DNA from 2 places in the Promicromonospora sp. CA-289599 genome. Region 2 is predicted to be linked to the other one. Evidence: riboswitches for the same ligand, from Rfam matches in the RefSeq annotation. Region 2 holds a riboswitch; the other holds the start of a gene.
What was found. A riboswitch is a leader RNA that binds a small molecule or an ion and turns the genes downstream of it on or off. The one in region 2 is predicted to bind FMN.
Positions count from the first base shown of each region.

Region 1: another riboswitch for FMN. It lies ahead of ribD (bifunctional diaminohydroxyphosphoribosylaminopyrimidine deaminase/5-amino-6-(5-phosphoribosylamino)uracil reductase RibD); the one in region 2 lies ahead of pnuC (nicotinamide riboside transporter PnuC).

Region 1 is NZ_JBNJNI010000001.1:5,643,001-5,648,470, reverse strand. Features, by position in the region: gene ribB (3,4-dihydroxy-2-butanone-4-phosphate synthase) at 1-772, opposite strand, end outside; gene ACQEVI_RS25100 (riboflavin synthase) at 796-1,506, opposite strand; gene ribD (bifunctional diaminohydroxyphosphoribosylaminopyrimidine deaminase/5-amino-6-(5-phosphoribosylamino)uracil reductase RibD) at 1,506-2,546, opposite strand; FMN riboswitch at 2,740-2,874, opposite strand; gene ACQEVI_RS25090 (DUF2306 domain-containing protein) at 2,933-3,586, opposite strand; gene ACQEVI_RS25085 (response regulator) at 3,662-4,348, opposite strand; gene ACQEVI_RS25080 (sensor histidine kinase) at 4,345-5,470, opposite strand, start outside.
Region 2 is NZ_JBNJNI010000001.1:2,255,601-2,261,070, reverse strand. Features, by position in the region: gene ACQEVI_RS10010 (histidine kinase) at 1-650, opposite strand, end outside; gene ACQEVI_RS10005 (acyl-CoA dehydrogenase family protein) at 748-1,968, opposite strand; gene ACQEVI_RS10000 (Gfo/Idh/MocA family protein) at 2,019-3,170, opposite strand; gene pnuC (nicotinamide riboside transporter PnuC) at 3,190-3,876, opposite strand; FMN riboswitch at 3,990-4,127, opposite strand; gene ACQEVI_RS09990 (helix-turn-helix domain-containing protein) at 4,244-4,993, opposite strand; gene ACQEVI_RS09985 (hypothetical protein) at 5,064-5,258, opposite strand; gene ACQEVI_RS09980 (DsbA family protein) at 5,281-5,470, shown strand, end outside.

The sequences.
Region 1 (5,470 bases), 3.4 Mb from region 2:
CCATCACCCGGAAGTTCCCGTGCCGTGTCGGCAGCGACGCCTCCCCCGCCCGGAGCACCCGGACGACCGTGTCTTCGGCACCATCGGCACCATCGGCCGCCGCGGCGTCGGGCTGCGGGGCGGGGTCGTGCACCCGGCGCCACGCCACCAGGTCCGCGACGGTCAGCACCACGAGCCCCTTCTCCTCGGCCAGCGCCTGGGCCTCGTCCAGGCGCATCACGGCGCCGTCGTCCCGGACGAGCTCGGCGATGGCGCCCACCTCGCCCAGGTCGCCTGCCGGACCGCCCGCCAGTCGTACGAGGTCAACGGCGGCCTCGGTGTGCCCCGCGCGCTCCAGCACGCCGCCGGCCCGCGCCCGCAGGGGCAGCACGTGCCCCGGCCGGATCAGGTCTCGCGGGCCGGCGGACGGGTCACCCAGCACGCGCAGTGTCCGCGCCCGGTCCGCAGCGGAGATGCCGGTCGTGACACCCACCGCGGCGTCGACGGACACCGTGTACGCCGTCCTCCGGGGGTCCTCGCTCTGCTCCACCATCAGCGGAAGCTCCAGCGCGTCCGCACGGTGCGCGGGCATCGGCGCGCACAGGTAGCCCGACGAGTGCCGCACGGTCCAGCCCACCCACTCGGCGGTCGCGACGCTCGCCGCGAACACCACGTCGACCTCGTTCTCCCGCCCGGCGTCGTCCGCCACGAGGACGGGCCGGCCGGCGGCGAGCTCGGCGAGGGCCCGCTCCACGAGGCTCGTGTCCGGCCCGTTCACGGCGCCCTGGTGCATGACGTGCACCGTCCCGCCCGCGCTCATCGTGCGGCCCCGGTCAGGTCGCCGACGCCGGCTGCCGTATCCGCCGACGTATCCGCCGACGTATCCGCCGACGTATCCGCCGCGGTCGTCCCGCCCGGCACCGCCACCCCCGCCCCAAGGAGCCGCTCGACGTACTTCGCGAGCACGTCCACCTCGACGTTCACGACGTCGCCCGGGACCAGCCTGCCGAGCGTCGTCGCGGCGAGCGTGGTCGGGATGAGCGACACCCCGAAGCCGCCGTCCGACACCCACGTGACGGTCAGCGAGACCCCCGCCAGCGCGATGGAGCCCTTCTCCGCGACGTACCGGGTGAGTGCCGCGGGTGCGGAGAACTCCAGGTCGTCCCAGCGCGGGCCGGGCGTGCGGCGCACCAGCGTGGCGATGCCGTCGACGTGTCCCTGGACCACGTGGCCGCCCAACCTGCCGTTCGCGGGCAGTGCGCGCTCCAGGTTCACCACGGAACCCGGCACGAGGCCCCCGAGCGAGCTGCGGCGCAGCGACTCGGGCATGATCTCCGCGACGAACGCGCCGTCCGCCACGGAGACGACGGTGAGGCACACCCCGTCGACGGCGATCGAGTCACCGGCCTGGGCGTCGGACGCGGCGAGCGGGCCCGCGACGGTGACGACGGCGTCCGCGCCCTCGTCACCGTCGGGGCGGTCGAGCGCTACGACGGAGCCGAGCTCCTCGATGATTCCGGTGAACATCAGATCTCCTCCTTGGTGTGCCGGCTGAGCCGACCTGGCTGGACTGGCTGGCTGCGGCGCGCTACCAGGAGCACGTCGTCGCCGAGCCGGGTCACGTCGTGGGTGGTGAAGCGTGCGGCGTCGCCGATCGTGGTGACGCCCAGGTCCCCGACGGCGGTCGCGCCCGCGCCGAGCAGGACGGGCGCCACGTACGCGTGGAGCTCGTCCACCGCGTCGGCGGCGAGCAGCGCGGTGGCCAGGGTGGGGCCGCCCTCCACGAGCAGGTGCCGCACCTCGCGCTCCGCGAGCTCGCGCAGGACGGCGTCGAGGTCGTGCTCGGGCACGTGCAGCAGGGCACCGCCCGGACCACGCAGGCGAGCGTCGTCGGGCACCGCGCGGCGGCCGACGACCACCCGGAGCGGCTGGTGCTCGAAGAGGCCGCCGTCGATCGTCCGTGCGGTGAGCGACGGGTCGTCGATCAGTGCGGTCCCCGTGCCGACGACTATCGCGTCGACCTGCGCGCGGATCGTGTGGGCGTGGGCGCGTGCCTGCGGGCCGGTGATCCAGCGGCTCGTCCCGTCCGCGGCGGCGACCCGTCCGTCGAGGCTGGTCGCGAGCTTGAGGGTGACGTAGGGGCGTCCGGTCCGGACGGCGTGCAGCCACTGCCGCAGCAGCTCCTCGCCCTCGTCGGCGAGGATGCCGGTCGTCACCTCGATCCCTGCGGCGCGCAGCCTGGCCGCGCCACCCGTCGCCACCGGGTTCGGGTCGGCGACCGCCACGTGCACCGCGGCCACGCCGGCGTCGATCAGTGCGTCGGCGCAGGGGCCGGTACGGCCGTGGTGGGCGCAGGGCTCGAGCGTCACGACCGCTGTCGTGCCCCGCGGGTCGACGCCACGCGAACGAGCGGCGGCCAGCGCCGCCGCCTCCGCGTGCGGTGTGCCCGCGCCGCGGTGGAAGCCCTCGGCGACCGGCTGACCGCCCTGGTCGAGGAGCACGCAGCCGACGCGCGGGTTCGGGCCGTACGCGGGACCCTGCGCGGCCAGCGCGAGAGCGCGGCGCATGGCGGTCCGGAGTGTCGTCGTTCCGAGCGTCGTGGCCGCATAGTCCGCGGCGCGGCCCTGCGGTGATTGGGTCATGCTGTCCTCCCCGAGCTTCGGTGCTCCGGGGTGGACGACGGGGGCGCGGGCGAGGCCGACCGGCCCTGCCCGCGCGCACGACGTCACGACGACGCACGCCCCAGGGGACGGCGACGCCGCACGTGCTTCCTCCCATCCGGACTTTCACCGTCGGTCCTGGAGTTTCACCAGATCAACCGGTCCTCCTTGCGGAGAACGCGGGTCGCGGACTATAACCGCCGGCTCGGAATTACACCGACCCCGGAGCACGTGTGTGCGTACTGCTGTCTGCCAGCATGCCACAAACCTCGCGGCAGTCGGCATGGCTTGCGTCACATCCGGGCCGCGATCCGCCGTCGACGGATCACCCACTCGGCCACCGCCGCGTTGATGACCCACGCAGCCGTCATGAGCACCGTGTTGACGACCGGCCCCGGCATCCCCGCGACCACGATGTACGGACCGATCAGCAGCGCCTGCGTACCCGCGCCCATGGCCAGCGCGTAGGCCCGCATCATCCATGCCGGGTGCGCCACGAAGTCGCGCCGCAGCGCCGCGCGCACGCCCAGGACCAACGACACCACCATCACGACGCCGACCACGTAGCGGACCCCGTTGACGACCACGGTGTCCTTGGTGGGCAGGTCGTAGAACGCGGTCATCCAGAGCCCGGTCAGCGCGACACCGAGCCCGGCGGGGAACAGGACGCGGCCCGCCAGCCGGTGCCAGCTGCGTCGTCGCAGGCTCGGGACGAACTGGAACCCGCCCAGCATGCTGTAGACGGTCACGCAGACGATGTGCACCAGCACCGGGACGGGCTGGGTCACGAACCGCGCGTTGTCGGCGGTGAGCACGGGGTCGGAGGCCAGCTCGGAGACGCGCGCGGCACCGCCGAGCGCGGGGACGAGCGCGAGCAGGAGGAGGCCCGCGGGGACGAGCCACGGGCGGCGGCTGGTGAGCTTGGTCGTCACCTGGGATGTGGTCATGGTGCGAGCCTGCTCGGCCGTGCCCCTGCGGGTCATGGGCCCGGGGACCGGTCTCGGCCTGGCCGAAAGTACGAGTCAGGGTCGGGGCGTGGGGCGCGCGGGGCGGAGCCGCCCCGTGTCGTACGCCCAGAGCGCCACCTCCACGCGGTTGCGCGCCCCCAGCTTGGTCATCAGGTTCGCGACGTGGGACTTCACGGTGCTCAGCGTGACGAACAGCTCGCGCGCTATCTCGGTGTTCGTCCGGCCACCGGCCACCGCCAGCAGCACCTCCTCCTCGCGCGCCGTGAGCGGGTCCAGCGGCTGGGCGGGGACGGCGCGCGGACCGGCGTCGGCGAAGGCGCGCAGGAGGCGCGTCGTGACGCTCGGGGCGATCAGGGCGTCACCGGACGCGGCGGCCCGGATCGCCTGGGCCAGGAGCTCCGGCCCGGCGTCCTTGAGCAGGAATCCGCGAGCCCCTGCGCGCAGGGCGGCGTACACGTACTGGTCCAGGTCGAACGTGGTGATCACGACGACGGCGAGCGGGTCCGCGACACCGGGGCCCGCGAGCAGCCTGGTCGCCTCGATACCGTCGACGTCCGGCATCCGGATGTCGAGCAGGGCGACGTCGGGGCGCAGCCGCTGCGCGAGCTCCACGGCGGCCCGGCCGTCGGCGGCCTCACCGACGACCTCGATGCCCTCCTGGGCGTTCAGGATCATGGTGAGGCCCGTACGGACGATCTCCTGGTCGTCGGCCACGAGGACGCGGATGTCTCCGGCACTCATACGGCGCCCGTGAGCGGGAGGTTCGCCTCGACGGTCCAGCCGGCCGCGTCAGGCCCGGCGTCGAGCGTGCCGCCCAGCAGTGCCGCACGCTCACGCATCCCGGCCAGCCCGTACCCGGCGCGGGTCGGGGAGACCGGCGCACCGCCGTCGTCGGACACCCGGAGCCGGACGGACGTCTCACCGACGGTGACGCGGACCGCGATCCGGGTGGCGCCCCGGGCGTGACGGCGCGCGTTCGTGACCGACTCCTGGGCGATGCGGTGCACCGCACCGCCCACGGCCGCCGAGACCCGGGCGGGGTCGCCCTCCAGGTCGACCCCGACGTGCGGCACGGTGGGGTCGGCGAGGCGTTCGACGTCGGCCAGCGTGGGCCCGGGAGCGAGCTCGTCCGCACCGTCGCCGCCGTCCTCGCCAGGGCGGAGCTCGTCCGACCGCAGGACGCGGACCAGCGTGCGCATCTCGGCCAGCGCACGGGAGGCCTGCTCCTCGATCACCCGCAAGGACTCGGCAGCCGCTCCGGGATCGGTCTGCGACACGGCGAGCCCGGCCTGTGCCCGCACCGCGACCGCCGAGATGTGGTGCCCGACGACGTCGTGCAGGTCCCGGGCCAGTCGCTCCCGTTCGAGCAGCACCACCTGCTCGCGTTCGCGCCGACGCGCGCCGGACCGGTACCGGAGCGCCAGGCCGAGCGCGAACGTCGAGCCGAGGATCAGGCAGCCGATGCCCACGTCGGCGAGCGTGAGGAAGCCGAGCGCCACGTTCGTCCCCATCTTCGCGAGCACCACGGCCACGCCGAGCACGATCGCCCGCCCGCTCCCCCATCGGAACAGCGCGTACGCCAGGACCAGCATGAAGATGTTCGAGGCGAAGGCCAGGTCCCGGCCGAGCACGAGGGCCGGCGCCGTCGACGCCACGAACGCGACGGCGACCGTCGTCAGCGGGTGCGTCCGGCGGCACAGCAGCGTCGGCGCGAGCACGACGACGGTGGCGAGCTCCAGCCACCGTCCCTGGACGTCCGTCCGCGTGACCGCCTCGATCACGGCCCCGGCCACGACAACGGCGACGAGCACCCAGTCCCGCCACACGCGCACGGGCGGGTCGGCGGGCCGCGGTTCGTCCCAG
Region 2 (5,470 bases):
GCGAGGCGCAGGACGAGATACGACCCGTACTGCGCGAGGGTGGCCGCGGCCCACACGAGCACGACGGCGCCGGCGAGCGCACCGACGACGGTGGCGGGCCACGAGAGTCCGGACCAGGCAGCGAGGGCGCTGTCCCGGCCGACCGCCACGAACACGAGCGCGGCGGCGGCACCGCCGACCAGCGCCGCGGCGGCCGCGAAGAACACGGTGCTGACCAGCATCGTCAGGAAGGCGTAGAGCGTGGCGGCCCACGCGCGGTCGTCGCGGACCGGCGCCCACAGCGTCGACCCGCGCCTGCGCCGGGCGGGGACCTGGAGCGGCGGCGGGGCGGGGATCGTGAGCCCCGTCTGGGTGGCGATGCGGGCGCGCTCGACCCCGCCGAACCACCGCGCGCCGATCAGGGCTCCGGCGAGGAGCGGCACCCCGATGCCGAGCGCCGGGACGAGGCCCGCGGACACCACGACGAGGACCCACAGGACCAGCCCGCCCGTCAGGTGCCAGATCCAGCCGACGGCGAGGGCGGCGAAGGCACGCCAGGTGGCTGCGTCGTACGGCGCCCGGAAGAACGCGGAGGCCGAGACGAGTGCGGGCGCGACGTGGTCCTCGAGGGTGCGGGGCTGGGGCGGCGTCGGGCCGTCATCGCTGGTCATGTGCATGACACTAGGCCGACGCGCAGCCCCGCGACATGCTGTCGGCCCACGGCACGAGGGTGGGGTTTCCCCTACCCCCGGCCCGTCGGCGGAGCGATCAGGCGAACGCGCTGGTGCCCGTGATGTCGCGACCGATGATCAGCGCCTGCACGCTCTCGGTGCCCTCGTAGGTGTGCAGGGCCTCGATGTCGGTGAAGTGCCGGGCCACGCGGTTCTCCAGCAGGATGCCGTTGCCCCCGAGCAGGTCGCGGGCGATCGCCGCGATCTCGCGGGCGCCCCGCGTGCAGGTGTACTTGGCGAGCGAGGCCTGCGGGCCCGTGAGCTGCTCGGCCTCGTCGAGCCGCGTCATCTGCTTCACGAGCAGCTGGATCTGCGTGAGGATCGACAGCATCCTGGTGAGGCGCTCCTGCACCATCTGGCTCGCGGCCAGCGGGCGGCCGAACTGCGTGCGCTGCTTCGAGTAGGCCACCGCCGACTCGTAGCACGCGACGGCCTGGCCGACGGCCTGCCAGGCGACGCCGAGGCGGGTCGCGAACAGGACCCGTCCGGTGTCCTTGAAGGTACGGGCCTTCGGCAGGAGGTTCTCGGCCGGGACGAACACGTCGGTCAGCACGATGTGCGCCTGGTGGATGGCGCGCAGCGAGACCTTGCCCTCGATGGTCGTCGCCGCGTAGCCGGGGGCGTCCTGCGGCACGACGTAGCCGTGCACCTGGCCGTCCTCACCACGTGCCCACACGACAGTGATGTCGCCGATCGAGCCCAGGCCGATCCACTTCTTCTCGCCGTTGATGACGTAGCCCTCGACGCCGTCCCGCGTCGCCTGCACGGCGGAGGTCTCCAGACCCACCGAGTCCGAGCCGTGCGTGGGCTCGGTGAGCGCGAACGCGCCGAGGATCTCGCCGCGGGCCATGGGGCCCGCGTACTTCTCGATCTGCTCGTCGGAGCCGAGCATCACTATCGAGCGCAGCGCGAGGCCGCCCTGCACACCGCAGATGGTGGAGACCGAGCCGTCGCCGCGCGACATCTCCATCGCGGCCAGACCCTCGGCCATCTTGGAGATCCTCGGGTAGCCGGGCACGTCCACGCCGTCGCGCAGGAAGTCCAGCTCGGCCATGCGCTTGACCAGGTCCATCGGGACCTCGTACCGCTCCCAGTAGCCGTCGATGACCGGCAGGACCTCGTCCTGCACGAACTGGCGGACGGCGAGCTGGTGGGCCCGCTCCTCCTCCGTCACGTCGGCGAAGGCGCCCGCGAAGTCGATGTCGAGCGGTTGCGAGACGTCGTAGTCGGGCGCCGTCACACCTGGGGTCTGAGTCATGTCATCCATGGTGCTCCGATACCGGATCTCAGGTCAAGCGATACTACGTCTCACGCAAGCGAGGGTCCGGCGTGGCGGCAGGCCTGCCCGTGGGCCCACGGCTGCGGCCGGGTCCGCACCCGTTCGCCCGACGCCGCCGCGTGCCGCACCTCGAGCTGGAGGTACTGGTCCTGCGCGGCCTCGGCCACGGAGTACGGCGACGGCGCGCCGTGCAGCACGTGGTCGGCCATGTCGGCGACGATGCGCGCGATCGACAGCTCGTCGTCGGGCAGGCGGGCCGGCCGGAACTCGTTGCGGTACAGCCAGCCGCCGTCGAGCGTGTAGCCGCGCAGGAACAGGCCCTCGTGGCTGCCGGCCCCACCCGCGGCCACCCGCTCCAGCGTGGAACGCCGGGGCAGCCCGTCGGCGCCGACGTGCCGCACGACGTCGTCGCGCAGCTCGCCGCGCTCACCGCGGACCGACAGCGCGGGGGAGCGGACCCAGGAGCGGTACTGGACGTCGTCGAACTCGTAGGTGCCGAGCCGGCCGCCGAAGTCCAGCCACGCGGTCGCGTGCACCGTGTCGACGAGGCCCAGGTCCTCGGGATCGCCCGAGCGGGAGGGGCTCGGCAGCACCCGGCGCGCATCGCGCCGGGCCGTGATCACCGCGTCCTCGAAGGTGATGCCCAGGGCCCGGCGCAGCACGCTGAGGCCGTGGTAGTCGTGGGCCACGGCGACGTGCGCGTCCGTCACGGTGCCCAGCAGCCCCGAGCCGGCGACCGCGAGCTGCGCCCCGACCAGCGGTTCCAGGTGGTACTGCTCGGCGACGTGCACGCAGGCGCCGTCGTCCACGAGCTGCTGCAGCGCCGTCAGCTCCTCGACGGTGCCCGCAGCGGGTGTCTCCGTCAGGACGGGGACGCCCGCTACGGCGAGGTCGCGGATCACCGGCTGGGCCGCGCCGGCGGGCAGGGTCAGCAGGACGACGTCGGGCCGGCCGCCGGCGAGCAGCTCGGGCACCGAGGCGTAGGCGGGCGCCGGGAGCCCGGGCAGGCCCGCGGCGGGGAGGCCGCGGACCGCCAGCTCCGCGCGGTCCGCCGCGTTGCGGGTGGCCACGCCGACCGCCTCGAAGCGGTCCGGCAGCGCGTGCAGCACCCGCAACATGGTCCGGGCCCGGAAGCCCGAGCCGACGATCCCGATCCTGGCCGTGCGGTCCCGTGAGGTCACGGAGCCCGACGCTACGCCCTCAGGCGGTGGCGACCGTCTCCTCGTCCGGCGCCGCGCCCTCGCGGCGGCTGATGCGCCACCACGCGAAGAACCCGAACAGGGTGAACAGGCCGTAGATCACGTACATCAGCGCGGTCGCCCAGTACCCGGCCGAGAACAGGAGCGGGACGCCGACGAGGTCGACGGCCACCCAGATCAGCCAGAACTCGACCCAGCCCTTGGCCATGCCGTAGGTCGCGAGCACGGAGCCCATGAAGATCCAGGCGTCGGCCCAGACCGGCTCGTACGAGCCGAGGGCACGGAAGAGCGGGGTGAGCAGCAGCGTGCCGGCGAACATGCCGGTCACCAGGCCCACGCGGGCCTGCCAGGACGCCCACCGGGGGTGCACGGCGACCGTGCCGACGCCGCCCATCCGCTGGGTCTGGCGCCAGCGGTACCAGCCGTAGACCGACACGGCGATGAACATGATCTGCCGGCCGGCCTGGCCGAGCATGTCCGCTCGTGTCGCGTCACCGAACCATGAGCCCATGAACACCGTGAAGAGCAGGATGTTGCCCACGATGCCCACCGGCCAGGCCCACACCTTGCGGCGCAGGCCGCCGAGCGCCGACGTCAGCCCGAACAGGTTGCCGATGACCTCGCGCCAGTAGATCTGCTGGTCGGCAACCAGGAACGTCGCGTCATAGGCGGCGCGGAACCAGTCCATGTCTCTTCCCTCTCCGAAGGTCCGCACACGGGGACTCCGGGGTGAGGGTCGGCGCGCCACAAGGACACCGACGACGACGCGAGACGGCACCCCGAGGGGTGGCGGCGCGCGCCGCACGTGCTTCCTCCCATCCGGACTTTAACCGTCGGTCCTGGAGTTTCACCAGGTCAACCGGGCCTCTCCCGAAGGAGCGACCCGGGTCGCGGACTGTCACCGCCGGCTCGGAATTTCACCGACCCCGGAGCACGTGTGCATCTGCTGCACTTGAACTACTGCACTGTCTACTTCACTACGGCTAGCGGAACACAGGATGCCACGGCGTCATTCCCGGCCGGAAGGCCTCAGGCGCGCACGCAGGGTGAGCCCACTACGCGAGCGCTTCCCGGACCGCGCGAGCGACCTCGTCCGGCCCGGCCCCGCCCGAGACGACGGTCACGACCACCCGGCGGCCGGAGGAGGCGCCGCCGCCCGCCGGCGCGTGGCCGGCGGCGCCGAGGACGGCGGCCCGCCGCAGGTCGGCGAACGCCTCCTCGAGCTCGGGCCGCAGCTCGAGCGACGGCGTGCGCAGCCAGCGCCGCAGTATCGCGTTGTGCACGGCGACGACGGACGCCGCGAACGCGATCGACGCCGTGGACGTCGATCGTTCCGGCGGCAGCGTGTCGCGCAGGTAGTGGGTGAACGCCCGCTCGTAGCGGTGCGTGGTGATGAGCTCACGGTCGCGCAGGGCAGGGACCTGCTGCAGCAGGGCGTACCGGGCGAGCGACGTCTCGCGCTGGCCCACGTGGTGGTCGAACACCATGCGTGCCGCGCGGCACACCTCGAGGTACGGGTCGATGTCAGGGTCCCAGGCACGGCCGAGGTCGTGCCCGGACTCCTCACTGGTGCGGGCGTCGGGGCGAGTGGCGGCCAGCATCACCACCACCTCCTCGAGCAGGAGCTCGTGGTCGGCGAAGACCACGTCCTCCTTCGAGCGGTACCGGCGGAAGAACGTGGCCCGGCTGACCTTTGCGGCGTCGGCGATCTCCTCGACGGTGGTCCCCTCGTACCCCTGCCGGGTGAACAGGTCCACCGCGACGTCTACTGCCTGCGCATGCGTATGGGTACGGACGGCGGTCATGCCAGGCAGGCTACCGCGTACCCCTCGGGCCGCGGGAAAAATCCTTGAGCGATACGTGGTGGTCAAGGCGTTAGTTTTCCGGGTCGGGGATCTTGCCGGACCTGAGTCTGTGCAGGTAGCGCACCTCGCGCACGGCCATCAGGAGGCCGACGCCACCGGGCACGGCCGACCACGGATGGCCCAGCACAACTCCGACAAGGCACACCAGAAAGATCACCCCGCCGCCGACGACGGTGGCGAGACTCGCCCAACGGATCCCGGTCACGCAGTGAGCGTAGTCTGCAGCGGTGACCGAGAACGCTGCCAAGCCCGTCGTCGACGTCTACGTCGACCCCATGTGCCCCTTCGCCTGGATCACGTCGCGCTGGGCCCTCGAGGTCGCGCAGCTCCGCGACGTCGACCTGACCTTCAAGCTGATGAGCCTGTACCTGCTGAACAAGGACCGGGACATCGACGACGAGTACCGGGCACGCATCG